One region of the Janthinobacterium sp. 35 genome, then DNA from elsewhere that is predicted to be linked to it. Evidence: predicted binding sites of a transcription regulator. Region 1 holds the regulator's gene; each other region holds the start of a gene.
What was found. The regulator FNR, encoded in region 1, switches genes on or off when oxygen is low (the NO sensors DNR and NnrR bind a similar motif). The targets are predictions, from matches to a motif close to TTGATNNNNATCAA.
Positions count from the first base shown of each region.

Region 2: CLU93_RS14585 (universal stress protein) is a predicted target of FNR. The motif match lies at 6,186-6,199, and genes of this name have one in related genera.
Region 3: CLU93_RS18745 (universal stress protein) is a predicted target of FNR. The motif match lies at 6,625-6,638, and genes of this name have one in related genera.

Region 1 is NZ_PEFN01000001.1:2,622,166-2,632,857, reverse strand. Features, by position in the region: gene ccoN (cytochrome-c oxidase, cbb3-type subunit I) at 1-1,044, shown strand, start outside; gene ccoO (cytochrome-c oxidase, cbb3-type subunit II) at 1,060-1,674, shown strand; gene CLU93_RS11810 (cbb3-type cytochrome oxidase subunit 3) at 1,676-1,876, shown strand; gene ccoP (cytochrome-c oxidase, cbb3-type subunit III) at 1,869-2,789, shown strand; gene ccoG (cytochrome c oxidase accessory protein CcoG) at 2,794-4,176, shown strand; gene CLU93_RS11795 (FixH family protein) at 4,323-4,847, shown strand; gene fnr (fumarate/nitrate reduction transcriptional regulator Fnr) at 4,851-5,609, opposite strand; gene CLU93_RS11785 (response regulator) at 5,849-8,923, shown strand; gene CLU93_RS11780 (TOBE domain-containing protein) at 8,995-9,762, opposite strand; gene CLU93_RS11775 (sulfate/molybdate ABC transporter ATP-binding protein) at 9,803-10,504, opposite strand; gene modB (molybdate ABC transporter permease subunit) at 10,516-10,692, opposite strand, start outside.
Region 2 is NZ_PEFN01000001.1:3,273,634-3,284,325, reverse strand. Features, by position in the region: gene CLU93_RS14630 (DNA polymerase II) at 1-466, shown strand, start outside; gene CLU93_RS28215 (hypothetical protein) at 474-626, opposite strand; gene CLU93_RS14625 (enoyl ACP reductase FabMG family protein) at 727-2,043, shown strand; tRNA gene CLU93_RS14620 (tRNA-Leu) at 2,239-2,325, shown strand; gene CLU93_RS14615 (hypothetical protein) at 2,539-2,781, opposite strand; gene CLU93_RS14610 (NnrU family protein) at 3,158-3,736, opposite strand; gene CLU93_RS14605 (Imm10 family immunity protein) at 3,806-4,198, opposite strand; gene CLU93_RS28445 (GNAT family N-acetyltransferase) at 4,327-4,743, shown strand; gene CLU93_RS14595 (M56 family metallopeptidase) at 4,743-5,489, shown strand; gene CLU93_RS14590 (hypothetical protein) at 5,554-6,054, shown strand; gene CLU93_RS14585 (universal stress protein) at 6,364-7,200, shown strand; gene CLU93_RS14580 (NADP-dependent malic enzyme) at 7,261-9,579, opposite strand; gene CLU93_RS14575 (hypothetical protein) at 9,772-10,134, opposite strand; gene CLU93_RS14570 (MFS transporter) at 10,171-10,692, opposite strand, start outside.
Region 3 is NZ_PEFN01000001.1:4,197,335-4,208,026, forward strand. Features, by position in the region: gene CLU93_RS18710 (FAD:protein FMN transferase) at 1-589, shown strand, start outside; gene CLU93_RS18715 (sulfite reductase subunit alpha) at 603-1,967, shown strand; gene CLU93_RS18720 (DUF2325 domain-containing protein) at 1,982-3,211, opposite strand; gene CLU93_RS18725 (hypothetical protein) at 3,252-3,578, opposite strand; gene hemP (hemin uptake protein HemP) at 3,665-3,862, opposite strand; gene CLU93_RS18735 (Crp/Fnr family transcriptional regulator) at 4,138-4,944, opposite strand; gene CLU93_RS18740 (response regulator) at 5,272-5,916, opposite strand; gene CLU93_RS18745 (universal stress protein) at 6,076-6,543, opposite strand; gene CLU93_RS18750 (protein phosphatase CheZ) at 7,010-7,867, shown strand; gene CLU93_RS18755 (chemotaxis protein CheA) at 7,867-9,756, shown strand; gene CLU93_RS18760 (S41 family peptidase) at 9,940-10,692, opposite strand, start outside.

The DNA of each region.
Region 1 (10,692 bases):
ACCATCCTCATCGCCGTCGTCTGGATCGCTTACGCCATCGTGTTCTTCGGCACCTTGATCAAGCGCAAGGTCAAGCATATCTACGTGGCCAACTGGTTCTTCGGCGCCTACATCCTGGCCGTGACGATCTTGCACGTGGTCAACGGTGCCGTCAGCCCCGCTTCGGCCACCAAATCCTACTCCGCCTACAGCGGCGTGCAGGACGCGATGATCCAGTGGTGGTACGGCCATAACGCGGTGGGTTTCATCCTCACTGCCGGCTATCTGGGCATGGTCTACTACTTCATCCCGAAACAGGCCGAGCGCCCCGTGTACTCGTACCGCCTGTCCATCGTCCACTTCTGGGCGCTGATCTTTACCTACATGTGGGCCGGCCCGCATCACCTGCACTACACGGCCTTGCCTGACTGGACGCAATCGATCGGCATGGTCTTCTCGCTGGTTCTCTTGGCACCAAGCTGGGGCGGCATGATCAACGGCATCATGACCCTGTCGGGCGCCTGGCACAAGCTGCGCACCGATCCGATCCTGAAATTCATGATCGTCTCGCTGTCGTTCTACGGCATCGCCACCTTCGAAGGTCCGATGATGTCGATCAAGACCATCAACTCGCTGTCGCACTACACCGACTGGACCGTTGCCCACGTGCATGCGGGTGCCCTGGGCTGGGTGGGCTTCATCACCATGGGTTCGATCTACTATCTGCTGCCACGCCTGGCGGGCCGCACGCAGATGCACAGCACGCGTCTGGTCGATGTGCACTTCTGGGTGGCCACCATCGGCATCGTGCTGTACATCGCCGCAATGTGGATCGCCGGCGTGATGCAGGGCCTGATGTGGCGTGCGGTCAATCCGGACGGCACTCTGACCTACACCTTTGTCGAGAGCGTGAAAGCAACGTATCCGTACTACGTGGTGCGCGTGGCCGGTGGCCTGCTGTACCTGTCGGGTATGTGCATCATGGGCTACAACACCTGGATGACCTTGCGCGGCAGCAAACTCCCCGTCGCCCGCATTCCGGAACTGAACGCGGCGCACGCCTGATAGGAGCAAAAGCAAATGAAATTTTCACATGCATGGATTGAGAGAAACCCCTGGCTGCTGATCGCCCTGGTCACGGTAGTGATCAGCATCGGCGGCGCCGTCGAGATCGTCCCCCTGTTCTTCCAGAAGAGCACGACGGAGCCGGTCGCCGGCCTGAAGCCGTACTCGCCGCTGCGCCTGGCGGGCCGCGACATTTACGTGCGCGAAGGCTGCTACAACTGCCACTCGCAGATGGTGCGTCCGCTGCGCGCGGAAACGGAACGCTATGGCCACTATTCGGTCGCTGGCGAGTTCGTCTACGACCGTCCGTTCCAGTGGGGTTCCAAGCGCACGGGGCCGGACCTGGCCCGCGTGGGCGCCCGCTACAGCGATGAATGGCACCGCACGCACTTGAACAACCCGCGCGACGTGGTGCCCGAGTCGAACATGCCGGGCTACCCATGGCTGGCGAAGACCAAGCTGGTGCCTGACGACATCATGCCGAAGATGCGCGCCCTGAAACGCCTCGGCGATCCGTACAGCGATGCGGAAATCGCCGCCGCGCCGGCCCAGTTGCAGGACAAGACGGAAGAAGACGCCCTGGTCGCCTATCTGCAAGGCCTCGGTACATTAATCAAAACAAGGAATTAGCATGGCAATCGAAAACCTGTTTGACAGCGCCAGCAGCGTCATGACGGTGGTTTCCTTTACGACGTTCGTAGGCATCCTGTGGTGGACGTTCAGCCGCAGCAATAGCGACTTCGACGCGGCGGCGCGCCTGCCGTTCGACGACGAAGCGCTCGACTACGCGGCCGATGCCGCACCGGCACAAGGGGAGCGCAACCATGGCTGATTTTACCAATGGCTTCTGGAATATCTACATCATCGTGCTGTCCCTGCTGGGCATCATCGGCTGCGGCGTGCTGCTGTACTCGCAGTCGAAAATCAAAGTGGTCGAAGGCGCGCCTGCCGACGGCACCACGGGCCACGTCTGGGACGAGGACTTGAAGGAACTCAATACGCCGATGCCGCGCTGGTGGATGTGGTTGTTCTACATCACCATCGTCTTCGCCCTGGCGTATCTGTTCCTGTACCCGGGCCTGGGCAACTATGCCGGCAGCCTGGGCTGGAAATCGACGGGCCAGTACGAGGAAGAGCTGAAGAAGGCGGAAGCCGACTACGGTCCCCTGTTCAACAAGTACCTGAGCCAGGACTTGAAGACGGTGGCCGCCGATCCGCAAGCGCATGCCATCGGCCAGCGTTTGTTCCTGACCTACTGCGCGCAATGCCACGGTTCGGATGCACGCGGCAACAAGGGCTTCCCCAACCTGACCGACAAGGACTGGCTGTATGGCGGCGAACCCGACATCATCAAGACCACCATCCTGCATGGCCGCAATGGGCAGATGCCACCGATGGGCGCCGCCCTGGGCTCCGAAAAGGATGTCGAGAACGTAGCCCATTATGTGCTGAGCCTGTCCGGTTCCACCTCGGACCCCGTCAAATCCGTGCTGGGCAAAGCCAAGTTCGGTGCCTGCATGGCCTGTCACGGTGCCGATGCGAAGGGCAATCAGATGCTCGGTTCGCCTAACCTGACGGACAAGATCTGGCTGTACGGCGGCAGTGCTGATACCATCATGGAAACCGTACGCAAGGGACGCAGCAACACCATGCCGGCCTTCAGCGATTTCCTCGGCGAGTCCAAGGTCCACGTGCTGTCGGCCTATGTCTGGAGCCTGTCGAATCCACAGACGCCCGTGAAATGATGTAATGGAACCTCAAGTCATCAAGATGTATGCGGCCCGCGAGCAGATCTACCCTCGCGAGGCCAAAGGACGCTACGCTACCTGGCGATGGGTATGTGTATGGCTTACCCAGCTGGCGTTCTACGGCTTGCCGTGGTTGACCTGGAATGGCAGGCAAGCCCTGCTGTTCGATTTGACCACGCGCAAGTTCTACATTTTCGGCGTCGTGCTGTGGCCCCAGGATTTCATCTATCTGGCGGCCCTGCTGATCATCTGTGCGTATTTGTTGTTTCTCGTCACGGCCATCGCCGGGCGGGTGTGGTGCGGGTTCTCTTGCCCGCAAACGGTATACACGGAAATCTTCCTGTGGGTCGAACGCCGCATCGAGGGCACGCGCAGCGCGCGCATGGCCCTCGACAAGCAGGGACCGTCCGTGCGCAAGGCCTTCAAGAAGACGGCCAAGCACCTGGCATGGGGCGCCATCGCCCTGTGGACGGGCTTTACCTTTGTCGGCTACTTCACGCCGATCAAGGAACTGGCGCAGTCGGTGACCACCCTGAACTTCGGTCCCTGGGAATGGTTCTGGGTCTTGTTCTACAGCCTGGCAACCTACGGCAACGCGGGCTGGCTGCGCGAGCAGGTGTGCAAATACATGTGCCCCTACGCGCGCTTCCAGAGCGCCATGTTCGACCAGGACACGCTGATCATCACCTACGATGCCAAGCGCGGCGAACCGCGTGGCGCCATCAGCAAGAAGGCTGGCAACAACGACAAGCTGGGCGACTGCATCGACTGCACCCTGTGCGTGCAGGTGTGTCCGACCGGCATCGATATCCGCAACGGCCTGCAGTATGAATGCATCGGCTGCGCCGCCTGCGTCGATGCCTGCAATACGGTGATGGACAAGGTCGACCGGCCGCGGGGACTGGTACGCTACAGTACCGACCATGCGATGGAAAACAACTTCAGTTCGAAGCAGATCCGCCAGCGCGCCATGCGCCCGCGCGTGCTGATCTACACTTCCATCCTGGCCCTGATCATCATCGCCGTGTGTACCTCGCTGGCGCTGCGCACGCCCCTGAAAATGGACGTGATCCGCGACCGCGGTTCGATGGGACGCGAAGTGGAAGACGGCATGATCGAAAACGTCTACCGCTTGCAGATCATGAACACCTCGGAGCAAACCCAGCATTTTAAAATCAGCGCTTCCGGCTTGCCGGGCCTGACCTTGCTGACGCGCGAAGAGGTGACCTTGCAGCCGACGGAAACGCTGGGTTGGCCGATCCGCCTGCGCGTGCCGCACGGCGTGGGCGAAAAGGGTTCGAACAAGATTGCGATCGAATTGCATTCGCTGGACGACCCATCGCTGCATGTGCGTGAAAGCGCGGTATTCATCGTACCGCGGTGATGTTGATTCGGGGTCGGACCCTCCGGGTCCGACCCCGGTATGTCGCCGTAGGGGTAGCATCCAACATGCGGTAGGTTTACTGTATTTTCAACCCAGAAGCAAAAGCTGGGGTCAGACCCACAGGGTCCGACCCCAAGGAGAACAAAATGTCCGACAGTCTGAAACTGCAACCTCCCGTTGCCCCGTGGTACAAGCATCGCTGGCCTTGGCTGCTGATGATCGGCCCCGGCCTGTCGGTGGTCGTCGGCAGCTTCATGGGCTATATCGCGTTTACGCAGCCTGATGCGCTGGTGGTGGGCGACTATTACAAGCAGGGCAAGGCGATCAACCAGGATTTGAAGCGCGACACGATCGCCAGCAACCTGGCGATGGATACCAGCCTGTCGTATGACGTGGCACAAGCGCGCCTGAGTGGTTCCGTGCACAGCTTCGGCAAGGCTTACCAGGGTCCGCTGCAGCTGCATCTGGCGCATGCGACCTTGCCGGAAAAGGATATCAAGCTGCTGGTGCAGCCCGATGCGGCCGGCAATTTTTCCGTGGCGCTGCCGATGCTCGAACGCAGCCGCTGGCAAGTACTGGTGGAAAACGACAAACGCGAGTGGCGCCTGTCCGGCATCTGGACCTGGCCGCTGCAGCGCAGCATCGCGCTGCATGCAGATGAGGAACTGTAAGCCTTATTTGCAGACGTCCGTGCCGGCCGTAATGGCTTTCAACTTGGCGGGCTGCAAGATCTCGATCTCGCGGTTGGAGACGCGCAGCCAGCCTTCCTTCTTGAATTTCGACAATAAACGGCTGACGCTCTCGATGGTCAGCCCCAGGTAATTGCCGATTTCCTCGCGCGACATGCGCAGCTGAAATTTGCTGGCCGAATAGCCGCGCGCTTCATAGCGCGAGGCCAGGTTGACGATAAAGGCGGCAAAACGCTGGGTCGCCTGCATATTGCCCAGCAACAGCATGACGCTTTGCTCGCGTGTGATTTCCTGGCTCATCATGCGATGGAAATGACGCAGCAGGGTCGGCATATTGCCCAGTAATTGTTCCAGGCTGGAAAACGGAATTTCACACACTTCGCTGTCTTCCAGCGCCACCGCATTACAGTGATGGCGGTCGGCGCTGATGGCGTCCATACCCAGCAGTTCGCCAGCCATCTGAAAACCCGTCACCTGCTCTTCACCGCCCGGATTGATCTGGTACGTCTTGAAGTGCCCCAGGCGGATCGCGTACAGATTCTGGAACGAGTCGCCGATGCGGAACAGCGAGGCACCGCGCACGATCTTGCGGCGGCGGCCGATGATCTGGTCCAGCCTGTCCATGTCGCCCACATCGAGGCCCATCGGCAGGCACAATTGATGCATGCTGCAGGTCGAGCATCGCGCACGCAACGCTTCCACGGTCACTGTGGGCATGGTGGGAGTGAGTAGCGCTTCAGTCATGTCGGTACCTTTTAGAAAATGCAATAACGAGTTTACTGCATACAGGGTTGCCGTGTGCCAATTTCACCGCATTTCCGCTGAATAAACGACGTTCTGACTTTGATTATATGGCAACATCGTTAAAAGCCCAGGTGGGAAAGGCAATTTGCGCGGCGCCGCTTGCCAAGTTGATGTATTGATAGGAAAATTCCCGACAGCATTAGCTGCCGCCTGTACCGCCCGGTACTGAAAAGGAAATCATGAAGCCTCTCGGCATCAAAGCAAAAGTCGCGCTGGCCACCAGCCTGACCTCGATCGCCATGATCGCGCTGGTCACCATGATACAGGTGCAGCGCATGCGCGCCGACTTCACCCGAGTACTGCTGAGCCAGCAGTCTGCCCTGATCACCCGCACCGCTGCCGAACTCGACGACAAGCTGGGCATGCTGCTGCAGATCGTCACTTTGACGGCCCGGCAACAGCCGCCGGCATTGATCGCCCAGCCCGCCCAATTGCGCGAATACTATTCGCGCCGCTCGATGCTGGTACTGTTCGACGACGTGCTGGTGCTCGATGCGCAAGGCGCCGTCGTAGCCGACATGCCGGAAGTAGCGGGGCGCGCCGGCATCAACGTCGCCGAGCGCGAATATTTCCAGACCGTGCTGCGCACGCGCCAGCCCATGATCACCGAGCCGATGCTGGGCAAGTCGAGCGGCATGCCCATCGTGCAGATGGTGGCGCCCGTGCTCACCGCCGATGGCCAGGTGGCTGGCGTGGTGATCGGCGTGCTGCGCCTGTACAAGGACAACCTGCTGGGACGCTTGCGTTCGGAAAAGATCGGCAAGAGCGGCTATTACTTCATCCTCACGCGCGGCGCCGTGCCGCGCTACGTGCTGCACCCCGACACCAGCCGCTTGCTGCAGCCGCGCCTGCCGAACGCCAACCTGACCACCACGCAGTTGCTGAAGCAAGATGGCGAAGGCAGCATGGTCAGCACCAACAGCCGCGGCATCACGGCCGTCAACAGCTTCAAACGCCTGAAATCGGTGAACTGGCTGCTGGCCGCCTCGCTGCCTCTCGACGATGCCTTCGAACCGTTCGATGGCGTGCTGTACCGGCTGGTGCTGTGGAGCGTCCTCGCTTCGCTGCTGGCCGCGTTTATTCTGGGCTGGGTCACCGTGCGCCTGCTGTCGCCGCTGGTGCGCCTGCGCGACACGCTGCAAGCCATGCGCACCAGCGGCAGCCGTTTCACGCCCGTGCCGGTGCGGCAGCGCGACGAAATCGGCGAACTGACGGAAGCGTTCAACGGCCTGATGAGCGAACGCGACCGCCTGCAGCAGGAACTCGAAGCGCGCGCGGCGGAGCTGGAACAGGAGCGCGACCGGGCCGAGGCGGCCAACCGCGCGAAGAGCGATTTCGTGGCCAACATGAGCCATGAAATCCGCACGCCCCTGAATGCCGTGCTGGGCATGGTGTACTTATTGGGCAATACCAGGCTCGATACGGAACAGCGCAAGTATCTGACCATGGTGCGCGTGGCGGGCCAATCGCTGCTGGGCATCCTCAACGACGTGCTCGACTATTCGAAGATCGAGGCGCGCCGCATGGAATTGTCGCCCGTCGAATTCGACCTCGACGAAGTCATGAACACGCTGGCCACGACGATGACCATGAATGCGGGCGAAAAGGAGCTGGAACTGGCCATCGCCGTCGAGCCCGACGTGCCGCGGCGCCTGATGGGCGACGCCCAGCGCCTGCAGCAAATCCTCGTCAACCTGGCCGGCAACGCCATCAAGTTTACCGAGAGCGGCGAAGTGGTGGTGGCCGTCAGCCTGGCCGAGAGAGAGAACGGCCGCGCCTGGCTGCGCTTCGAAGTGCGCGACACGGGCATCGGCATGACGGAACTGCAGCAACAGCAGCTGTTTGCCGCGTTTTCACAGGGCGACCAGAGCATCACGCGGCGCTTCGGCGGCACGGGCCTGGGCCTGGCCATCAGCAAGCAGCTGATCCACATGATGGGCGGTGATATCGCCGTGGCCAGCAGCGAAGGCAAGGGCAGCCGCTTCTGGTTCAGCGTGCCGTTCGAGATGCTGGCGCAGCCGGCCGAAACGCGGCGCACGCCGGCACTGGGCCAGCTGCGCCTGCTGGTGGCCGACGATAACCGCACCACGCGCGAACTGATCGTCAAGCTGATCGAGGCCTGGGGCTGGCTGGCCGACGAAGTGGACTCCGGCTTTGCCGCCATCGAACTGTACCGCGAACGCCTGGCGCAGCAGCAACCGTACGACGTGGTGCTGGCCGACTGGCACATGCCCGTCATGGACGGCCTGGCCACGGCCAAGGCCATCCGCCAGGCGGCCAGCGGCCAGCGCCAGCCCATCGTGGTGATGGTCAACGCCTTCGCCCGCAACCACCTGGAAGAAATCTCCAGCGCGGCCGAGGCCGATGTCGTGCTGATGAAGCCGATCACGGGTTCGAGCCTGTTCGATGCCCTGCACCAGGCGCTGATCGCCAAGAACGACGGCGGCGAACCGCGCATCCTGCACCAGCCGCTGGGCACGGAACTGGCCGGCGTGCATTTCCTGCTGGTGGAAGACAATCATTTGAACCAGGCCGTGGCGCGCGGCATCCTCGAGCACATGGGCGCCACCCTGGACGTGGTGGGTGACGGCTTGCAAGCGGTGGAACGGCTGCGCACGGAAGCGCTGCGCTACGATATCGTGCTGATGGACATGCAAATGCCCGTCATGGACGGCTTCAGCGCGACCCATATCATCCGCACGGAACTGCGCTTGAACTTGCCCGTGATCGCCATGACGGCCGGTGTGCTGGCGTCCGAACGCGAGCGCTGCATGACGGCCGGCATCAGCGATTTCATCGCCAAGCCCGTGGTGGTGGAAGAGATGATGGCAGTCATCCTGCGCCACCTGCCGAAGCGCCCGCCCGTGCAGACGGCCGAGCCGGTAACGGTTGCCGATGAGGAAGTATTTTCCATGGCGCCGCTGATGCGCGTGATGGGCCGCGATGCGAAAGGCCGCGGCGTGCTGCGGCGCATGGTGGAAGACGCCCTGAACAAGGGCATGACGCCCGTGCGCGACGCCGAAACAGCGTTGCAAACGGGCCGCCACAGCGACGTGGCGCGCATCCTGCACGGCGTGCGCGGCTCCGTCGGCACCCTGGGCACGAAACGCCTGATCCGCGCCGCGTTTGCCACCGAGGAAGCCATCGACGCGGGCCGCCTGGACGAGGTGCCAGCGCTGCTGGCGCAGACCGCGCAGGAGCTGGAACAGGCGCTGGCGGCGGCGGCGAATTGGTTGTCGAGGCTGAAGGATTAAGCTGGTTTGAACCCAAGAGATAAATGCCGGGGTCGTACCCTCAGGGTACGACCCCAGTCCTTGCTTTGGGTTTAGGCGGGCACACCCAGAATCACGCTGGACGCCTTGAACATCGCCGTCACGCTGCTGCCGATGGCGATGCCCAGGTCGGTGCTGCTCTGGTTGGTGATGATGGCGGCAATCGTGCCGCCGCGCGGCAAGTCCAGCACCACTTCCGTGTTGACGGCACCCGTCTGCACGCGCGTCACAAGCCCTGCCAATTGGTTGCGCGCCGAAAAGCGCGCCCCTGCGCTGTCCGCCACGAGGATGATCGACGACGCCTTGATCAGCGCAAACGCTTCCGCGCCCGGCACCAGGCCCAGGCTTGCGCTGCTGCCCTGCGTGACGATGGCAACGATGTGCTGTCCACCCGGCAATTCCAGGGTGACTTCATCGTTGACGGCGCCCTGTTTCAGTTCGGCCACCTTGCCCAGGAATTGATTGCGTGCCGTGGTTTTCATGGCCATTCTCCGTATGAGTAAAAGATCGTCGGCGATGCCTTCGGCCTGGCTGCCCAGTTGGCGCAGGTAACGCGCATGCTCACGCTCGATGATGCGGAAATTGTCGACCAGCTGGCGTCCCCTTTGCGTCAGCCGCGTGCCGCCGCCTCCCTTGCCGCCCGTCAAGCGCTCAACCAGCGGCTCGCCAGCCAGGTTGTTCATCGCGTCGATGGCGTCCCAGGCCGCCTTGTAGCTCATCTTGACGAGCTTGGCCGCCTGCGTGATGGAGCCGCATTCGGCGATGGCGCCCAGCAATTCCACCCTGCCGGCGCCGCCCAGATTTTCTCCGCCCACCGTCATCCATACCGAGCCTTGCAGGCCGATTTCCGCTGCCGCTGATTTATCCAATGCGTTCACCCAATGCCATGTGTTCTTCCCTGTTATCGATCTGTCCGTCGCGCAAGTACAGCACGTGTTCACCCAGGATGCGCGCATCTTCCGGATCATGGGTGATCAGGATCATGGGCACGTCCAGGCGCTGCTGCCACTGGCTCAGTTCCAGGCGCATTTTGACACGCAGGGCCGGATCGAGGGCGGCAAACGGCTCGTCGAGCAGCAGCGCGGCTGGCTCGGCCACCAGCGCCCTCGCCAGCGCCACCCTTTGGCGCTGGCCACCGGACAACTCGTCGGGAAACTGCTGCGCCAGTTCCTGCAAGTGGAAGGCGTCGAGCCAATGCTCGACCTTCTGCAATTTTTCGCGCGCGCGCGGGTTGAACCAGCCGCGGCTCAGGCCAAAGCCCACGTTCTGGCGCACCGTCAGGTGCGGGAACAGCGCGTAATCCTGGAACAGGTAGGCGACGTTGCGCTGCTGCGGCGGCAGATTGATGCCGGCGGCGGAATCGAACAGGGTACGGCCATTCAGGCGGATATGGCCGGCGTCAGGCGTGAACAGTCCGGCAATGGCTTTCAGGGTCATGCTCTTGCCGGCGCCGGACGGGCCATACACGGCGATGCGCTGGCTGTTCGAGGTGCATTGCACGTGCATGTCGAAACGGCGTTTGCCGGAGCGCAAGGTGGCGCGAATGTCGAGGTCGAGTTGCATGGGCATCATCCTCAGTGCCCTTTGTGCGCGATGCGCCCGGGTGCCAGGCGGCCAGCCGACAGCAGCACCACGATGCAGACTAGCGAGATAATCACGACCAGCGTATTGGCCACGTCGTCCTGGCCCGCCTGCACGGCTTCATACACGGCCACCGACAGGGTCTGCGTCTTGCCGGGGATGCTGCCGGC
Region 2 (10,692 bases), 650 kb from region 1:
GGTCTACAAGGGCCTGGAAACGGTGCGCAGCGACTGGACGCCGCTGGCGCAGCAATTCCAGCAAGAGTTATACCGGCGCATCTTCCAGCGCGCCGCCTACCAGGATTACGTGCGCGACTACGTGGCGCGCACCGTGCGCGGCGAATGCGATGCTTTATTGGTCTACCGCAAGCGATTGCGCCGCCCCCTCGGCGATTACCAGCGCAATGTGCCGCCCCATGTGCGCGCGGCGCGCACGGCCGACGCCTACAACCTGGCGCAGGGCCGGCCGCTGCAATACCAGAACGGTGGCTGGATCAGTTATGTCATCACGGTGGCGGGGCCGGAACCACTGGAAACACAGCGCTCGCCCATCGACTACCATCACTACCTGACGCGCCAGCTGCAGCCGGTGGCCGACGCGATCCTGCCCTTCCTGGGCGACGATTTTTCGCGCCTCGTGTCGGGGCAGCAGAATTTGTTTTAGGCCATTTTTACTGACCGGCATGGCCAAGCTGAGGTAATATCGGCGCCTGCCAGGCCAGTCCGCAGGCGCTGTGCGCCGGGGCAGCGTAAAATACGCCATGGCGAAAGAATAAGAGCTGCATGAAGAAGATGCCATTCCAGACGAGAATCGTTCGCAACATGATTTTCCCAGCTGAAATGGCGCATCATTTAACACTATGTTGAACCAGCGGGCAGTCGCACCAGCCATCTGCCCTGCTAATTTTTGAATGAATTGACACCATGACCGAGATCACGTCCTTAAGAGACATCCCGCAAAAAAATATCTTCCGCAAGGGCGACACCTTTGTGCTGTTCGGCGAGCTGTTCGGCCGCGGCTATGTGAATGGCTTGCTGGACGAAGCGCGCAAGGCGGGCATGAATATCGTCGGCATGACGGTCGGCCGCCGCGATGAAAACATGGCGCTGCGCCCGCTGAACGCGGAAGAGCTGGCCGAAGCGGAAGCCAACCTGGGCGGCCGCATCATCAATGTGCCGCTGATGGCCGGTTTCGACCTCGATGCGCCAGCCGGCGAACCGACGCCGACGGCCCTGCTGGCCGACATGACCCTGAAAAGCTGGCAAGAAGACAAGCTGGACTGGGCGCAGATCGAACGCTGCCGCGAAGCCGGCATCGCCCGCTTCAGCGCTTCCGTGGCGAAAGCCATGGCGGAACTGGACAGCCTGATTCCTGACGGCAGCAATGTGTATTTCGCCCACACCATGGCGGGCGGCATTCCGAAAGTCAAAGTCTTCCTGGCGATTGCCAACCGCATCTACAAAGGCCGCGGCGAGCGCTTCATGTCCTCGCGCGCCCTGCTCGACAGCGACCTGGGTAAATTGATCCTGATGAACTTCGACGAAGTCACGGCCAACACCCTGCAACACCTGATCGACGGCAGCGCCGCCATCCGCGCGCGCATCGAGCAAACAGGCGGCCAGGTGCGCTACAGCGCCTACGGCTACCACGGTACCGAGATCTTGATCGACGGCAAATACCAGTGGCAAACGTATAGCAACTACACGCAAGGCCTGGCCAAGATGCGCCTGGAAAACGTGGCCAAGGCCGCGTGGGAAAAAGGCATCAAAGCGACCGTCTTCAACTGCCCGGAAATCCGCACGAATTCGTCCGACATTTTTGTCGGCGTGGAACTGTCCTTGTTCCCCCTGCTCGTCGCACTGAAAAAAGAAGGCGGCGCAGCCTGGGCCGAAGAGCAATGGAAAATCTGCCAGGGCTTGCTGGAAGACGGCGTCTCGCTGCAAGACTTGCTCGACCGTATCGCCACCTACAACGGCGACGCCACCAGCGTGCAGTTCCGCAACTTCGCCGCCTGGCCGATGGACAACACGCCAGAACTGGCCGACGTCATGATCGGCACCTCGGACGACATCACCAAGCTGCACAAGGACCGCAAGGAACTGATCACCGACCACCTGAGCTCGCTGGTACTGGAAGGCACGGGCCCGCTGATGTTCCACGCCATGTCGGAGCCGCAGGCCCCCGTCATCTGGCTCAACCACGACATCATCGCGCGCCAGCTGAACTCGGTTCACAACTGAGCTTGATGTAGCGTAAGGCAAGCTGCACCACACCGACGGCCCGGCTCATCCCCGGGCCGTCGGCGTTTCCGGCACCGCGTTGTTGTCCGCACGCTGGAATCGGCGCCTTCAAGGATGCTCAATGCTGGTGTAAAACACACGTAAAGCATAAAACTTGCCAGATTGTGACAAATCAGTGATAATGCGTCTCGCGTTGCCGGGATGGCGGAATAGGTAGACGCACGGGACTCAAAATCCCGCGCTGGAAACAGCGTGCCGGTTCGATTCCGGCTCCCGGCACCACAGAACACATCAAAGAAGTACCGATAAAGCCATTAAATCCAATGTAATCAAGGATTTAGTGGCTTTTTTCTTGTCTGATCATTCCGAACACCAGCGATTATTCCCGATAGCGCTGCAGCGAGGCCGCCATGAACCGCCTGCCGCTGCTGCCCTAGCCGCAGCGGGGAAGTACGGCCGCATCACTGAATAGCGGCCGACGATTCCTTGCCATCATCAGTAGCTCATTTCCAGTCCGGCCACCCTGACAACGAAGAAGGTGACGATCCCCAAGGCCAGGAGCGATAGCATGAAGACTGCGACCACCTTGCCGCTGGCGCGCAGCACCGCGCGGTTCTGCTTCGCCTTATCCTGATCCTTCTTCCCTTGATCGTAATGCCACTTGATGGCGAAGAACATGCCCGTGCCGAGCACGAGAGCCTTGAAGGTAACTAAGACTATGGGGGTCCAATCGATCATTTTGCGTATTTCCAGTCTATTACTTGACACTATCTATCGTGAGGAGCACTACCTCAAAACGCTGCTTCAGCAGCTTCTGTTCAAACCATCCCCCAGACATCCTGTTTGACTCTTTCATTATAGCCACCTATGAAATAACAATGGCATCGGGCGCAGTGATGGGCCGAATACGGATGAGAGAGGAGACAACGTCAGCGTCTGCCATGCAAGGATGCTGCAGTACGTTCTGAAGCATACTACTTCAAAACAATTTCCATACATCGAGACAAAATGTCCCAGTTGAAAACCATGCAAGATGATCATTTGGCTATCTGCTTGCCGTGATTGGCCGGGAACGAGGGAGCGGGCACAGCAGCAAGGAAGCTGCCGCATCCGACTAGCCAAACGGCCGCACGCCAAACAGCACGCCATGCAGCCAGAACGCCAGCAGCAGCCACAGCGCGCCCCCGGCGCCGATGGCAATCAAGGTGCCTGGCATGGTGCCGCCCTCGTACGCCACGCCGGCCGCGCGGTCGCGCCGCACGGCGACATACAGATCCACTGACGACCAGGCGAGGAAGCCGCCGAACAGCAGCACGTCGGCCACGCCGCCGTTGGCCAGCAGATGCGCCACGGCCCAGAGTTGCGTGCCCAGCAGCATGGGGTGGTGCACCCAGGTTTTGATGCGGTTGCGCGGCACATTGGCCGCCGCCAGTAAAATCAGCGAGAACAGCATCAGCAGGCCGCTGGCGTGGCGCAAGCCCATGGGTGGCGCCCACAGCACCTGCGGCTGCTGGCGCGCCAGGGCGTAGCCCCAGATGATCAGGCCCAGCCCGGCAAACGCCACAAGCGAATACAGCCCCTTCCAGCGCTTTTCGCCGAGGCGCGCCAGCTGGGCGCTGCGCCAGCCGTCGGCGACGATGCGCACCGAGTGCAAGCCCAGGAACAGCAGCAAACCGAGTATCAGCACCGTCATCGTCTTCCCTCCCAGTCAAAAGCAGCTAAGGAGCATAGACGACGCCATGGCCGGCGTCGTCCGCGCAGATCAACGTTCCTCGCGATAGTAGTCGCAGCCCTCGAACGTGGTGCGCAGCGCCTGCTGCAGCTGGGCGTAGCGCTCGGGCGTCAGGTTGAAACGCACGTCGATCTGGCCGTCGTCATCCATCTGCATGGCCGCCTCGGCATCCATCTGCACGGACAGGCGGTTCGGATGCAAGATCACGGCGTGCATGTGGCCATACCAGGCAAATTCCTGGCCGCAGTATTCAATATAGGGTTCGTCCATGCCCATGGCGACGTCCTGCTCGTCATACTCGTCTGCACGCTGCAGCATCAGGTAGACGGGCTCGCCTTTGCCGGCCGGTGCGGCCAGGGTGGTGATCAGGGCGTCGTCTTCATGAATGACGGACAACTCGGTGGCGGTAAATCCTGCGGACATGGCGTGCTTTCAACAAATAAATGAATGACGCCACCATAGCGCAAAAGCGGTGCAAACAACATGGTGCGCGGCGAATAAAGCGTGCCGCCTATAATGGTCATCCCACCCATATTGCACAGGAGAGCGCCTTGACCGCAGCATCGCCCTACACCATCCGCCGGGCCATCCCCGCCATCGCCACCTACCAGCTGCTGCGCGTGGCCGCCGGCATGAGCGCAAAAAGCACGGCGGCGGCGGCCAAGGGTTTACCGAACTCCCTGTTTGCCGTGCAAGTGCTGCTGGGCGACGAAGTGGTGGGCATGGGCCGCATCATCGGCGATGGCGGCTGCTTCTTCCAGGTGACCGATATCGCCGTGCTGCCCGCGCACCAGGGCAAGGGCCTGGGCAAGCGCATCATGGGCGAGATCATGCAATTCATCGAGACGGACGTCCCGCAAAGCGCGTATGTCAGCCTGATCGCCGATGGCCAGGCGCAAGAGCTGTATGCGCAATTCGGTTTCAAGCATACGGCGCCCGTCTCCGTCGGCATGGCGCTGGTACGCTAGTGCCGGCCTGGCTGGCTGCCAGCATGGCGCTGGCGCTGCTGTTGAGCGCCGCCGCCTGGCGCGCCGAGCGCCTGCTGCAGCGCCGCAGGCGCACGACGCGCTGGCTGTGGCTGGCGGCCATCGCCGCGTCCGCCATCTTGCCCCTGGCATGGCTACCCGGCGTGCTGGCAGCCATGCCTGCGACACAATCGCAGCTGAAACTGGGCTGGTTTGTCTTATCCAGCGGCATGCTGATGCTATTGGTACTGCGCAGCGTCTGGCTGCTGTCGCACCAGCGCCGCTGGCAGAAAACATCGTTACTGGGCACGCCCGTGTACTTGAGTGGCGGCATAGGCCCTTGCGTGGCGGGGCTGCTGCGGCCGCGCATCGTAATGCCCGTCTGGCTGCAACTGATTCCACCCCGGCAGCAGGCGCTGCTGCTGGCGCACGCGCAATGCCGGCTGGCCGCGCGCGACCCGCAATTGCTGGCCCTGGCCTACGCCTTGATCGTGCTCATGCCCTGGAACCTGCCCCTGTGGTGGCAGCTGCACCGGCTGCGCTTTGCCATCGAAGTCGATTGCGACACGCGCATGCTGGCGCACGGCCACGCGTTGCGCGACTATGCCACGGTGCTGCGTCGGCACGGCCAGTATTACTCGGGCTTGACGGGCGCCGCCCCCATCGTGCTGGGCGATCCGCGCGCACTGCGCCGGCGCCGCCATCTGATGGCCAGATTTACCGGGAAGCCGGCGGCGAACTTGCTATAGTAGCGGCAACGCCGCGCGGCGCGCCCGCGTTCCCGGCTCCCCCCTTAGAAATCAGAGAGATACCATGCTTTACCTGCTTGCCATCGTGATCGTCATCGCCCTGCTGTACTACGTCTTCAGCGGCCGCACGCCCGTCAAACCGCTGCACAAGCCGCTCGTTTCGGTACGCCAGTACGTGCCGGCAATTCCCGCAGGCGCCCCCGCGCACCACTGGAACGACGAGGGGCGCTTTGCGGCGGAAGTGGAAAACGAAGCGATGTACCAGAGCGCCATCGCCACACTGGCCGGCGAACACGGTCCCGGCAACGCGGAAGAAAAATGCCTGGCCCTGCTCGTCTGCGACGACGCCAATCCGTTCCAGGACAAGGCCATCGCCGTCTTCATCGATGGCCAACTGGTCGGCTACCTGTCGCACAACGACGCCCTGCGCCTGCGCCGCAACCTGGGCCGCATGGACCTGGTCGGCCAGCTGACCTCGTGCGACGCCGTCATCCGTGGCGGCGGCCTGTGGAACGGCAAGCGCCTGTCGTATGCCGTCTGGCTGGACTTGCAGCCCTACAATTAAGTGAACTCCCGCCACGGCCAGCGTTGTTGCGTCACACAAAGAAGTGCCGGACAGATGGCGCCGGCGCCGATGCAGACCACTGGAAGGGCAAGGAGTTCGATGCCATTATCGCCAGCAGGGGGATCGGCATTTTGATGCACATCAAACAGCTCGCAATTTCCTGGCCGTGACCTTGCGGAAGGCCATGGCCCGTGTTTTTTTGACCCACATCAAGTCCAGCATAAGAAAACCGCCGTCCGGCACGGCAATGCTGGACTTGCCCGTGTTGCCGTTCTAGCCTTGTTGCCATCCTGACTACCGAGTGACACCATGGCTTACAAATCCATCCTCGTCCACGCCGACCTGTCGCGCCATGCGCCGCAGCGCATCGCCATTGCGGCGCGGCTGGCGCACGCGCACCAGGCGCACCTGATCGGCGCGGCGATGACGGGCCTGTCGCGCTTTACCCTGGAAAACAACCGCGGCATGCGCGGCGGCGCCGTCGCGGCGCAGATTTCAGCACTGCACGGCCAGGCGGAACAGGCACTCGACCAGTTCGAAACGCTGGCGCGCCAGGCCGGCGCCGTCTCGCTCGAACGGCGCCTGATCGAAGACGATGAGGATGGCGGCATGGCCGTCAGCGCCCGCTACAGCGACCTGACGGTGCTCAGCCAGCACGACGACAGCGAAGCGCTGCCCGGCGCCATGAGCGACCTGGTGCCGTATGTGATGCTCAACGCGGCCCGCCCCGTGCTGATCGTGCCGCGCAGCGGCCAGTTTGCGGAGGTCAACAACACCGTGGTGGTGGCCTGGGATGGCAGCATGGAAGCGACGCGCGCCATCGGCCACGCCCTGCCGCTCTTGCGCGCGGCGCGCCTGGTGGTGCTGGCCCTGCTGCACCCGCCGGCTGGCCATGCACAGCCGGCCCGCCATCCGGGCGCCGACATCGCCGCCTACCTGAGCCGCCATGGCGTGCCCGTGGAAGTGCGTCCCGCCATCGCCACGGGCGACATCGGCACGGCGCTGCTGGCCATGGCCGCCGAAGTGCATGCGAACCTGCTGGTGATGGGCGGCTACGGCCACGCGCGCTTCCGCGAAATTTTATTGGGAGGCGTCACGGAAACCGTGCTGCGCCAGATGACCTTGCCCGTGTTGATGGCGCACTGACGTCAAAAAGCCGCGCCACCCTGACGGATGGCGCGGCTTTTACCGAAGAACAGCTAGCGCTTAGACTTTACGTTGCGCCACCGCATCCACGACGCACAAGGCCGTCATGTTGACGATGCGGCGCACGGTGGCCGATGGCGTCAAAATGTGCACGGGTTTGGCGCAGCCGAGCAGGATCGGGCCGACGGCGATGCCGTTGCCGGCGGCCGTTTTCACCAGGTTGTAGGCGATGTTGGCCGATTCGATATTCGGCATGACCAGCAGGTTGGCATCGTGCTTCAGTGCCGAGTTTGGCATGATTTTTTCACGCAGCTTGCTGTCGAGGGCCGTATCGCCGTGCATTTCGCCGTCGATTTCCAGGTCCGGCGCACGTTCCTTGATGATGGCCAGCGCGGCGCGCATCTTTTGCGCCGAGGCGCTGTCGCTGGAACCGAAGTTCGAATGCGACAACAGGGCCGCGCGCGGCGACAGGCCGAAGCGGGTCATCTCTTCGGCAGCCATGATGGTGATCTCGGCCAATTGCCCGGCGTCCGGGTTTTCGTTGACGTGCGTATCGACCATCACCAGCTGGCGCTCCGGCATGATCAAGACGTTCATGGCCGCGTAGACATTGCTGCCGGCGCGCTTGCCCAGCACCTGGTCGATGTATTTCAGGTGCAGCTGGGTGGTGCCGAAGGTGCCGCAGATCATGCCGTCGGCGTCGCCCTTGTGGATCATCATCGAACCGATCAGGGTATGGCGGCGGCGCATTTCCAGCTTCGCGTATTCCTCGGTGACACCCTTGCGGCTGGTCATCGCGTAATACGTGTTCCAGTAATCGCGATAGCGCTCGTCGAAGTCAGGGTTGATGACGTCGAAATCGACGCCTTGCTTGAGACGCAGGCCAAACTTCTGGATGCGCGCTTCGAGCACGGGTGGACGACCCACCAGGATAGGACGCGCCAGTTTTTCATCGACCACCACTTGCACGGCGCGCAGCACGCGCTCTTCTTCGCCTTCGGCGTAGACGATGCGTTTGAGTTCGGCCGGCGTCGATTTGGCCATCAGGAACAGCGGCTTCATGAAAGTGCCGCTGCGGTAGACAAATTGCTGCAGGCTGTCCGCGTACGCTTGCAAGTCCTTGATCGGACGCGTGGCGACGCCCGATTCCTCGGCTGCCTTGGCCACCGCTGGCGCGATCTTGATCAGGAGGCGCGGGTCGAACGGCATCGGGATCAGGTATTCAGGACCGAACGACAGGTTGCTGATGCCGTAGGTGGTGGCGACGATGTCGGACTGCTCGGCATGCGCCAGGTCGGCGATCGCGTGCACCACGGCAATTTCCATTTCGCGCGTGATCGTCGTCGCGCCGCAATCGAGGGCGCCGCGGAAGATGTACGGGAAGCACAGCACGTTGTTGACCTGGTTCGGATAGTCCGAACGGCCCGTGGCGATGATGGCGTCGCTGCGCACGGCCTTGACTTCTTCCGGCAGGATTTCCGGATTCGGATTGGCCAGCGCCAGGATCAGCGGGTTCGGCGCCATCTTGCGCACCATGTCTTGCTTCAGCACGCCGCCGGCGGACACGCCGAGGAAAATGTCGGCATCCGGGATGATCTCGGCCAGGGTGCGCAGCGGCGTGTCTTGCGCGAAGCGTTCCTTGTCCGGGTCCATCAGTTCCGTGCGGCCCTTGTAGACCACGCCGGCCAGGTCGGTGACGTAGATATTTTTCAGCGGGAAGCCCAGGTCGACGATCAGGTCCAGGCAGGCCAGCGCCGCGGCGCCCGCGCCCGACACGACCAGCTTGCACTCTTCGATTTTCTTGCCGACGGCTTTCAGGCCGTTCAGGATGGCCGCGCCGACGATGATGGCGGTGCCGTGCTGGTCGTCATGGAAGACAGGAATCTTCATGCGGCTGCGCAACTGGCGCTCGATGTAGAAGCACTCGGGCGCCTTGATGTCTTCCAGGTTCACGCCGCCGAAGGTCGGTTCCAGCGAAGCGATGATGTCGACCAGCTTGTCCGGGTCCATCTCGTTGATTTCGATGTCGAAGACGTCGATGCCGGCGAATTTCTTGAACAGCACGCCCTTGCCTTCCATCACCGGCTTGGCGGCCAGCGGGCCGATATTGCCCAGTCCCAGCACGGCCGTGCCGTTGGTAATGACGGCCACCAGGTTGCCGCGCGCCGTATATTTATAGGCATTCGCCGGATCGATGACGATTTCTTCGCACGGAGCTGCTACGCCTGGCGAGTAGGCCAGCGCCAGGTCGCGCTGGTTGGTCAGTTGTTTGGTGGGCGTCACGCTGATTTTGCCGGGGCGCGGGCACTCGTGATATTCGAGTGCGGCCAAGCGCAATTGTTGACGCAATTCTTCTTTTTTATCAGATGACGAATCCATGCTGTGCAGCCTTCCTGTTTGGTCGATCGGGTGTTCCGGATTTTATCAGACCGATTCTTTCAATTAGCTAGGTATTTTCCGCTAGCCACAGTCTGATATCACGAAAACGCATAACCTAGCATTGTAAGGCCGTCCGGCGGCACAAACGTGCTGAGCAGGAAAAACTATCAAATTTTAGATTTCAATTAGTTTTTATGATAGACGACCAGGGGCACGCCACAGCGGCAAGGCCTCGACGGCGCGCTCAAGATCGTCCATCTCATCCGCGCCCAGGGTGGTGTCGAACGCTGCGGACAGGATGCTGCGCATCAGCGCCAGGCGCGTCGTCGCTTGCTCCTCGTCGATGAAGCGCGTCGTCTCCGCGCAATACTGTGCGCGCCGCAAGGCATCGGCGCCGTCATCGTCGCCGTCGGGATAATAATGGCGGCCGATGTGATGCAGCGACTGCAGCAGGAATTCGATCTCGCGCAGGATGCGCAGCGCATCCTCGCCGGACAGCACGATGCGGCGGTTGGCGGGCAACAGGGAAGGTGGCGCAGCCATATCATCAGCCATGGTGGTACATCTTTCTCGCGGGGAAAAACCGATAGCCTACGCGATTTTTCCTGCCGGCGACGCCAGCCGCGCACCGGGCGCGAAGCGCACGGCGATCAGCAGCAGCAACACCACGCCGCCCGCCATCACCATCCACGCCTGGGCCAGGCTGGACGAATGCTGGCGGATCAGGCCGGCAATGAAGGGCATGCTGCTGGCGATGATGTAGCCGCCGCCCTGCACAAAGCCCAGCAGGGCGCCGGCGCCGGCCGGGTCCGTCACGTGGTCCATGCTGACGATCAGCGACAGGGGGAACAGCGCGCCGATGCCGCAGCCAAGCAGGATCACGGCGGGCAGCGCCAGTTGCGCCGGCGCCACGATCAGGCAAGCCAGGCCGCCCAGCACGGACAACAAGACGGACAGCAGCAGGATGCGGCGGTCGGGAAAGCGGTGGATGATGCTGGAAATGACCAGTCCCGCCAGCACTTCCACCAGGGTCAGGGCACCGAGCAGCAAGCCGCTGTCGGCCGCGCTCCAGCCCAGTTCCGTGTAAAACGGCGGCAGCCAGGCCAGCACCAG
Region 3 (10,692 bases), 1.6 Mb from region 1:
GCGCCGCCGCCTGGAGCTGGACTTGCCGGCCCGCCGCGCGCGCCAGCCCGGTGGCTTGCAACTCGATTTTTCGGCCGTGGCCAAGGGCTATGGCGTGGACCGCCTGGCCCGCTACCTGGATAGCCAGGGCATCGGCCATTACCTGGTCGAAGTGGGCGGCGAGCTGCGCGGCGCCGGCAGCAAGCCCGACGGCCAGCCGTGGTGGGTGATGCTGGAACAGGTCGATGGTGCGGCCGATAGTGCCGATCATGCCAAGCATCCGCCGGAAATGTTGCTGGCGCTGCATGGCTTGTCCGTAGCGACCTCGGGCGACTACCGGCGTTTTTTCCAGGACGGCACGGTGCGTTTTTCCCATACGATCGATCCGCGCAGCGGCATGCCGATCGCTAATCAACTCGCTTCCGTCACTGTCGTGCATGAGCAATGCATGGCGGCCGACGCCTGGTCGACGGCCCTGACGGTGCTGGGACCAGACGCTGGCATGGTGCTGGCCGAAGAGCAGGGCCTGGCCGCGCGCTTCCTGCGGCGCGACGGCGATGGCTACCACGAAACGCTGAGCAGCCACATGCTGGCCATGCTCGACGAATGAACAGTTATTTCCCATGATTTTTACGCACGATACGACGCGGCTGGCCTTGCTGGCCACCTTGTCCCTCAGCTACGCGGGCGTATGCCTGGCGCCCTGGCTGCGCGCACGCGCCAAGCGCCGCGCGTCCGCTGCCGCCAGGGCAGCGCTGGCCAACAATCCGGCCTGGCTGGTGGCGTATGCGAGCCAGACGGGCAATGCCGAGGAACTGGCCACGCAAACGGCGCAGAGCCTGCAACTGGCCGGCATCCCCGTGCGCCTGTGCGCGCTGGCCGAACTCACGGCCATGGATCTGCAACAAGCGGAACGGGCCTTGTTCCTGGTCAGCACGTATGGCGAAGGCGATGCGCCCGACAATGCGGCCGCCTTCATGGGCCGATTGATGACGGGCGAACTGGCGCTGCCGCAATTGCATTACGCCGTGCTGGCCCTGGGCGACCGCAGCTATGGCCAGTTTTGCGGCTTCGGCCGCGCGCTCGATGCCTGGCTGGCTACGCAGGGCGCCTCGCGCCTGTTTCAACGCATCGAGGTCGACCGCAGCGCCAGCGCCGCCATCGAACAATGGTTCCAGCACCTGAGCCACCTGGCCGGCACCAGCGACGCGCCAGACTGGAGCGCCCCCGCCTTCGGCGACTGGCGTTTGACGCAAAGGCAGCTGCTCAATCCGGGCAGCGCCGGTGGCGCCATCTATCATGTGGAACTGGCGCCCGTGTCAGGCAGTTTGCCGGATTGGCAGTCGGGCGACCTGGTGCAAGTGGCCGCGCCGGCCGACCCATCGCAACCGCGCGAATATTCGATCGCCTCGATTCCGCGCGATGGCAGCGTGCATTTGCTGGTGCGCCGGCATGCGCATCCCGACGGCAGCCTGGGCCTGGCCTCGGGCTGGCTCACGGCGCAGGCGTCTGTCGGTGACGTGGTGCAACTGCGCCTGCGCCAGCACAAACGCTTTCGCCTGGAAGACAATGCCCAGCGGCCGTTGATTTTGATCGGCAACGGCAGCGGCATCGCCGGTTTGCGCGGGCATTTGAAAAGCCGCGTGCTGGCAGGGCAGCGGCGCAACTGGCTGATCTTTGGCGAGCGCAACGCGGCCCACGATTTCCATTATCGCGAAGAAATTGAAGGCTGGCACGCCAGCGGCGATTTACCGCGCCTGGACCTGGCGTTTTCACGCGACCAGGCCGAGCGCACCTACGTGCAAGACCGCCTGCGCGGCAATGCCGATGAAATCACATTGTGGCTGGAGCAGGGCGCGGCCATCTACATTTGCGGCAGCCTGGCCGGCATGGCCGGCGGCGTCGACCAGGCCCTGCAGGAGATGCTGGGCCGGCCCGCGCTCGACGCGCTGGCAGCCGAAGGGCGCTACCGGCGCGACGTGTATTAATACAGACGGGCTGCTTACGGCTGGAGCGCGGCCAGCGGCGCCGTGTCCATCTCGCCGCTCACTTCCTGCAGACCGCGCGCCAGGCTGGAAATGCTGGGGTTGTCGATGAAGACGCAGCGCTTGCCCGTGCGCTTGCAATAATCCTTGACGCGCCAGTAGGCGCTGTGGCTGATGCAGCCCGTCTGGCAAATCACCAGGTCGGCCGCCGCCAGGCTCGAATCGAGCAGGTTGGCATTGTCTTCCAGGCCGCCGTCGTGGTGGGCGAACTGCGCGCCGACCCGCTCGATCAGGGCGCGGTAGGTGGCGACATTGCCGCTGCGCCCGCCCACGCACAAGACGCTTTGATCGACCAGGCGGATCGGCATTTTCAGCTTGCCGCCCGTCGGCACTTCCAGCTTCGGCGCCGGTGGCGGCACGGCGGCGCTTGGACGTGGCTGGGCCTGCTTCAATTCCGCGATTTGCTGGCGTAATTCTTTTTCGCGCTCATCCATTTGCGCCAGGCGTTCGACCAGGCGCGTGCGCGATTCCAGTGCCGGGATGGCGGCCTGCAATTGCGCCAGCTCACAGCGCAAGCCATCGATGACGCTATCCTTGCCAATCGATTCGGCCCGCGTGCGCAGCAGCACGGCTTCCTGACGTTCCAGTTCGCCCGTCTTTTCCATCAGCATGGCCTGGCTGCGCTGTTGCAGCTTGGCCAGTTCGTGCGTCAGGCGCGCATTTTCTTCCTGCAAGGCGGTAAATTTTCCCATGTCGGCGCGCACGCAGGCGCCGGCCTGGTGCTGGATCATGTGCAAGTCGCGGCACATCTGCTCTTCCAGCTCGGCGTCGCAGCGCGGGTGCGTCAGGCCGGCCCAGAAGGCGCCCGACACGTCGCCGTTGGCGACGGCCGTGCGCCACAGTTGCGCTACCTGCTCCGTGGTCTTGGCGCCGCGAAAGCGCAGGATGACGGGAGCGTAGCGGCGTTCGAGTTCCTTTTGCAGGGCTTCGGACAGGCGGTTGCGCACCCCGCATTCCGTCACGGCGCCCACATGCACTTCGTAGTCGTCGGCCAGCACGCGTCCGCCCGTCATCTTGCTCACCAGCTTGCGCAGGTAGCCCAATGGCAAACCCACGCCGACCAGCGGACAATGGCAGGTGTGCGACAGTTCCCACAGCCGGCGGCGGCGCGAAGCGAGTGCGGCCGTTTCGGCCTCGCCGCTGGAACAATTGCTGATCACGGGCAGGGACTGGTCTTTGTCACACATGGCGATATCCTGTTGGGGAGTGAGAGGTGTTGAAGAGAAATTATTGCGGCAGGGGCGAGGCAGGGCGCCTGGCGCTCAGCAGGCGTAGCAGGCGCTCGAACCAGGTGGTCTTCGGCGGCGCAGGCCGGTGCAGCGCCACCAGGGCGGCCCATTGCTGCGACAGTTGCTGGCAGGTCGCTTGCAACACGGGACCCAGGCCGGGCGAACTGGACAGCACTTGCAGGTGGCGTTCGATGACGCCCGCCAGTTTCTCGCAGGGACTACCCGCATGGTAGTGCGACATCAGGTGCAGCACGGCCGACAGCAGCAATTCAGGCTGCTGGCCTTGCGGGGAAGGAAACATCGGGGAAGGTCGGTCGTTCGCCATCAAACACTCCTGTGCGGGTGGTTTGGCTGGCTGCGCGCACGCGGCGCGACTGGCTGGCGAGTGTGGTGACTGGCTGCCGTGCTGCTTCAGGCAGTCAGGATCAGCTTGTTCAATTGGGTGACGCGCAGGCGATAGATCTTGCCGCTGTGCTCAATTTCCACTTCGCGGCCCTGCTGCAGCAGGGCTTCGCTGGTGATGCGGCGCGCCGGCTGGGCCATGCTGACGGGAGGACGGACGTGGGCAGTAGCGGCATCCTGGATCAAGGCTGGTTTTGAGCTGTGCATGTTGGGCTTTCTTTGTCTCAGTTGAGAATGATTCGTATTTGCATTATTGTTGAATGTGGCCCGAAAAGCAAGGCTTATTTGTGCCCGATGCAGGCTTTTTTTTGACTGCCGGGGAGGGGCGTGCCGTGGGCGTGGCGCGCGGTGGCGCCAGCGGGCGGGAGAAGGGGTGGACAGCAAAAAAGACCCGGCAAGGCGGTGTGCCTTGACCGGGTCAAGCCTGTGCCAAGCTTGAAGGAATCGGCTGGCGTGAATCGGCTGGCGTGAATCGGCTGGCGTTATATCGTGGCCAGCAATTGCGCCGAGGCGGTGGCGGCCGCCGTGGTGTCGGCCTTGAGCTTGGCGGCGGCCAGCTGCTTGGCGCGCGAGCGCGAGGGCGGCAGGCGGCGCAGGGTTTTCAGGGCGTCAGGGTCCTTGATGCCGATGGTGCGCTGGTCGACCGAGATCAGGCCGATTTCATTGAAGGCAGACAGGGTGCGGCTGACCGTTTCCAGGGTCAGGCCCAGGTAGCTGCCGATTTCATGGCGCGTCATGCGCAGGTTGAACAGCTTGCTCGAGTAGCCCATCTGCGCGAAGCGGTCGGCCAGCGAGACGAGGAAGCGCGCCACGCGGGCTTCGGCGCTGAGGGCGCCGAGCATGCCGATCATGGCTTGCTCGCGCACCAGTTCGCGGCTCATCACGCCGTACATGACGTTTTCCAGTTCCAGGTGCACGCGGCCCAGCGCCGTCAGCTTCTTGAACGGCAGCAGGATCAGGTCGCAGTCGGACAGGGCCACCGCTTCCGAGGAGTAATGGCGCGAGTGGATGCCGTCGACGCCCAGCATGTCGCCCTTCATGGGAAAACTGAGTACCTGCTCATTGCCGAATTCATCGATGAGCACGGTTTTCAGGAAGCCCGAATTGACGATGTACAGGGTGTCGAACGGTTGGCCGATGGTGTGCACGCGCTGGCCCGTCTTGAATTGCACGTGCTGGAACAGCAGTTCATCGGCGGCGATGGTGCAGGCGCTGGAGATATGCAGCAGGTCGCACACCTCCTTCAGGTTCGACCATAGCCGCCCCTGGCGCTGGCGCCCCGCTTCCATCGGAGAGGAGGGGGGCAGCGATGGCGCGGCAGCGCGGGTTTCAGGCGTTTGCGTGGACAGCATGTTCATCTCCTGGTGACAGGTAGTGCAGAGTTGAATGACAAGGTGCACAGGGCGGCGGGCAAGGATGGGGCGGCGCGCGTCCAGGCGGGTAAATCTCAATGCGCTGAAGACTTGCTGTGTGATGAAATAACTTCCCAGCAACTTGATGACTGGTTTCAGTATGCCAACAACCGTATGCAATTCATATCAGCAGTGGCTGAATATGGCAGTAGGAGCTATGGCAGTTGATGTAGGATTGTTCCTACGGCGGCGCGCGCGGGCCGCTCAGGTCTTGAAGGGGGAAAGCAGGCGGTGTGCCACGGCATACTGCACCATTTCCGACAGCGAACTCATGCCCATCTTTTGCATGATGCGCGTCTTGTGCGTACTCACAGTTTTCACGCTCAGGTGCAGATTGTTGGCGATTTCCGTGATCGACTTGCCTGCCACCAGCAGGGAAAAGACTTCGAACTCGCGGTCCGACAGCTGTTTGTGCAGCAAGCTTTCATTCGGCATCATGATGTTGAGCACAAGCTGCTCTGCCACCTCGGCGCTGATGTAGGGGCGGCCCGACGCCACCTTGTGGATGGCGCCCACCAGCTGGGTGCCCGCGCTTTCCTTGGTCAGATAGCCTTGCGCGCCGGCGCGGATGGCGCGCACCGCATATTGCTCTTCCTCGTGCATGGTGAGGATCAGGATGGCCAGCTTGGGCGCCTCGCTGCGGATTTGCCGGATCAGGTCGACGCCGCTGCGGCCCGGCATCGACAGGTCGAGCAGCAACAGGTCGAAGCCACCCTGGCGCACGTGGTTGAGTACCTCAAAGCCGTCGATGGCTTCGCCCACGATGTCGATGTCCGGCGCGCCGTCAAGGATGCGCTTCAATCCTTCCCGCATGATGGTGTGGTCGTCGGCAATCACAATACGTATCATAGGCGCGCAATCTGGAAGCGTGTAAGGTGTCCTGGCCGTTTCGTGGCGGCCGGCCAGGTGTTAAGAAACGAGAAACGTTGTCATTTTAACTGAAAAGGCCGTAGTGTTGCCTTTTACCCGCGCAGCGCGATGCGGCGGCCTGCGTGGCCATGTGACCCCTTATTTTGACGGGGGTTCCTTGATCAGCCTATGCACGAGCACTGGCAATTTAGAGTGCGACAGTACTTTGTTGGTCACGCTGCCGAGCAGCAATTGCCCCCAGCCGCTGCGGCCATGCGAGCCCATGAAGATCAGGTCGCAGTGCTGCAATTGCGCCACTTCCACGATTTTCAGGGCCGGGCTGTCGGAAAAGGCCGTCAGGCCCGTCGCTTCCAGGCCCCGCTTGGCGGCCGCGTCGAGGATCGGCTGCCAGTGGTCGGCGCCCGCCTTGCGCATGGCGATGCGGTACTCCTCTTCGCTGGGATAGCTCGGTGGAATGATTTCGATGTACACCGGGTACTGGTACTCGGGCGCCACGTACACGGCAAGGATGTCGGCTTGCATCTGTTCGGCAAAGGCAACGCCGGCACAGGCCGTCAGGTTGGAGACGGTGGAGCCGTCCGTGGCGATCAGAATTTTCTTATACATGGCAGGTCCTTTGGCGGTGACTCAGCGCGTGCAACGCCCCTTATTGTAGGCGCGGCAGCAGCATGGTATTCATGTAAAGACTTGATAATTATCAATACTATTGCACCTTCAGTATAGACAACATTGGCAGAAAGATCGTGTTTTAGCCGCAACGCCAGGCATGAACACTGTTGCGCAGCCGCCCGCGAGCAGGATTTCTTGTGCGCCGCGTGCTCTTGCACGCATGCCAATGGTAGTATTTCAAAATACAACAGCAGGAACACTTATTTCCTCACGGAAAAGCTCTTGTGGGCCAGCTTTACACCAGGAAGCGCGTTTTGAGATTTACCAACAGGGCGGCGCCCTGCTACACTCGCACCATCGCAGCGGTATTGCCTCAAATCATCTTAATCGAGAAATTGTGGGTATCAGTCTGTAAAACGCACAGTTCAGGCGGAATTTTGACAAATTATGGAGAAGCAGGGATATGACCAACGCCGCTGATGATTTCGATGCATTATTCGATGAAGTATCTGCGCAAAGTGCGGCCGCTCCCAAGCCCGCGCCTGCCGCAGCGCCCGCAGCCGTGATCGCGGACGACGATTTTGACGCGCTGTTCGACTCCGTGTCGGCCAGCGCCGCCGTGCCGCCAGCCGCAGCGGAAGCGCCAGCCGCTGCCGCGCCGGAAGCGCCGCCTGCGACAGCCGCAGGCGTGCCCGGCGAAGCGGCCGATCCTGTCGACCAGTCCGACAAGCCGATGTTCGAACGCCTGGGCGGCATCGTGCGCCTGCTGCATGATTCGCTGCGCGAACTGGGCTACGACAAGGCGTTGACGGAAGCGTCGTCGCAGATCGTCGACGCACAGGACCGCCTGGAATATGTCGCCACCCTGACGGAACAGGCCGCCAACAAGGTCCTGAATACGCTCGACGAAGGCATGCCGGCGCAAGATGTGCTGTCGAAGAAAGCCAAGGACATGGACAGCCGCTGGACGGCGCTGTTTGATGGCAAGCTGAGCCTGGAAGAGTTCAAGGCCCTGGCCGGCGATTCGCGCCAGTTCGCGCAAGCTGTTGCCGAGGCAACGGAAGCGGAAAAAGCGCGCTTGCTGGAAATCATGATGGCGCAGGACTTCCAGGACATCACGGGCCAGCTGATCAAAAAAGTGGTCAACATCACCAAGACGGTGGAGCACGAGCTGGCTCAGCTGCTGCGCGACAACGCGCCGGCCGAAGTGCGCGAAAAACTGGCGCAAAAGCCGGTGCCGCTGATGCAGGGCCCATCCGTGCCGTCGGTGGCACTGGACCAGGATAATGTAGACGACCTTCTTGCGGATTTGGGATTCTAATGGACGATATGCTCAAGGATTTCGTCGTTGAGGCGATGGATCTTGCGGTTAATGTTGAAGAGCACTTATTGCGCCTCGAGCGTGATCCTGACAACAAGGAAACACTGAATGCCGTGTTTCGTTCCTTCCACACCATCAAGGGTGGCGCCGGCTTCATGGGCCTGCCTGCACTGGTGGCGGCCTGCCATCTGACGGAAAATCTGTTCGACGCCCTGCGTACGGGCGCCGCGCCGGTGACCCCGATCGCCATCGAGGCGGCGCTGCAAGCGTCCGGTTTCGTCGCCGACCAGCTGACGGAACTGGCCAACGGTGCCGCGCCGGAAGCCTTGCCGGCCATGCCGGAAGAGCTGGAACACATCCTGACGAACGCCATCGAAGGCAAGGGCATGGACGCACACGCGCCGGCCGCCGCCGTGGTGGCGGAAGTCGCCGTGGTGGTTGCCGAGGTGGTCGTGGCGGCGCCAGCCGCCGCTGTTTCCACCGTCAGCGCCGATGGCCTCGACTGGGAAGGCATGTATAACGCCGTCGTGCCGGCGGGCAGCCAGATCGCCGCCGCAGCGGCCTCCGCCGTCGCCGCTGTGCCTGCCGTCGTAGCCGCCGCGCCTGCCGCTGCTACTGCTACTGCTGCTGCCAAGCCGGCCGGCAAGGCCTGGGATGGCGCGGAACGCCGCGAAGATCGTCCGGAAGTACGCCATGCCGCTCCCGTCAAGGAAGACAGCATCCGCGTCGACGCCGTCAAGCTCGACGCGCTGCTGGAAGTGGCCGGCGAGTCGGTGCAGGCTGCCAACCAGGCTGCCGTGCTGCTTGAGCGCTTGCTGCAATTCAAATTCGAAGGCCAGGCCGCCACCCTGATGGCGACCCTGGCGGAAACCCTGGAACGCGCGTCGCGCTACTCGACGGAACTGCAGCGGGCCACCTTGGCCACGCGCATGCAGCCCGTGGGCCGATTGTTCCAGAAATTCCCGCGCCTGGTGCGCGAACTGGCGAAAGACCTGGGCAAGGATGTCGAGCTGACCATCGAGGGCGCGGAAACGGAAGTCGACCGCGTGGTGGTCGACAGCCTGTACGATCCGCTGGTGCACATGCTGCGCAATTCGCTCGACCATGGCGTCGAATCGCCGGAAGCGCGCCTGGCCGCCGGCAAGCCCGCCAAATCGTATATTTCGCTGAAAGCCTGGCAGGAAGCGAACAGTGTCATGATCGTGCTGCAGGATGATGGCAAGGGCATGGACCCGGCCTTCCTGCGCAGCAAGGCCCTGCAAAAAGGATTGATCAGCGAAAACGCGCAATTGAGCAACGACGAATGCTTCCAGCTGGTGTTCCTGCCGGGCTTCTCGACCAAGGAAGTGGCGTCCAGCGTCTCCGGGCGCGGCGTGGGCATGGATGTGGTCAGGACGGCCGTGGAAAAGAACCGCGGCGCCATCCACATCGAGTCGACGCTGGGCAAGGGCACCAAGTTCGCCATCCGCCTGCCGATCGAGCTGTCCATCGTGCCGACCATGCTGGTGTCCACCTCGGGCGCCGCGCTGGCGCTGCCGATGGCGGTGGTGCAGCGCGTCGTCGAATTGCCGGAAACCTTCATGGAAGTGGGCGGCGCGCCCGTGCTGAAAGACCAGGGCCGTCCATTGCCCGTGCGCTCGCTGGCCGGCGCCCTGGGCTACGAAGCGTGCAGCGAACGCGTGGGCATTGTTGTCGCTGCGCCACAGCCGTACATTCTCGCCGTGGCAGCCGTCGACGGTACGGCCGACCTGGTGATCAAGCCGATGACGGCCATCACCGTGGAAGGCATTACCGGTACCGCTCGCTCGGCCGAAGGCGAACTGGTGCTGGTCGTGGGCCTATCGTTCCTGATGGATGGTTGCAGGGGAAGTGTGCGCCTGGCCGCATGATTGCACCTGACAAAACCTACTGCGCGTCGGTATAGGCGGCCTGCGATGCTCACCGTACCAGAGTACGGTTGCGCTTCTTAGCCACCTCTCCCTTCCGCTCGCTACGGTTTTCTCAGGCGCCGTAAGTATCGCTGTATTCATTGGAAAGCCCACTATGCGTAGTGGGCTTTTTTCATTGTGTCATCAAGCGCCGCCGGGGCGTAAACTACCGCCTTCCAGCCAGCGCTGCACGCGCACGATTTCCTGCGCACGGCCCGCCTCATCCTTTGGTGGCGGCAGGTAGATGTCGGGCATGATGCCGCCCAGGTCCACCTGCAGCTGTGGCAAACGGGCCGAGCGCGAGGTGGCGTATTGCAGCTGGCGCACGCCGGAAGGCAGGGCGTGCAGGCGCAGGTTGGAATAGTCGAGCGCGCCTTCGCTGTTGCGGCCGATCAATTTGACGTGAAAACTTTGCCGCGCCGCCAGCAGGAATTCTTCGCAGGAGCTGGCGCAATCGCGGTCCACCAGCACGGCTACGCGCGCGGGCCGGCGCGGCTCCGGCGTGCTCACGCGGGTATAGCTGATGAGATCGCCACTTTCCTGCTGCACATATTCGCCCGGCTTGACCGTACGCATCTGTGACACGGCCTCGGCCGCAAAGTCGACGCAGGCCTGGTCGCCGGGCGAGAGCAGCGCGCAGACTTTTTCCTGGCCCTCGATATTGGCCGGCGTGGACAGCCATTCGGCGCCCAGGCTGACCATCTCGTCCGAGCTGATCCATTGCAGCAGCGGCGTATACGTGCTGTCGCTGCCGCCGCTGTTGCGGCGCACGTCGAGGATCCAGTTGGGACGCGCCGCCAGTACCGCGCGGTGCGTGTCGAGCAGGGTGGCCACGGCGGCGCGGTAGCGGTCCTGGAAGCTGGGCAGGGTCAGGAGCACAGTCGAGTCTGACAAAAT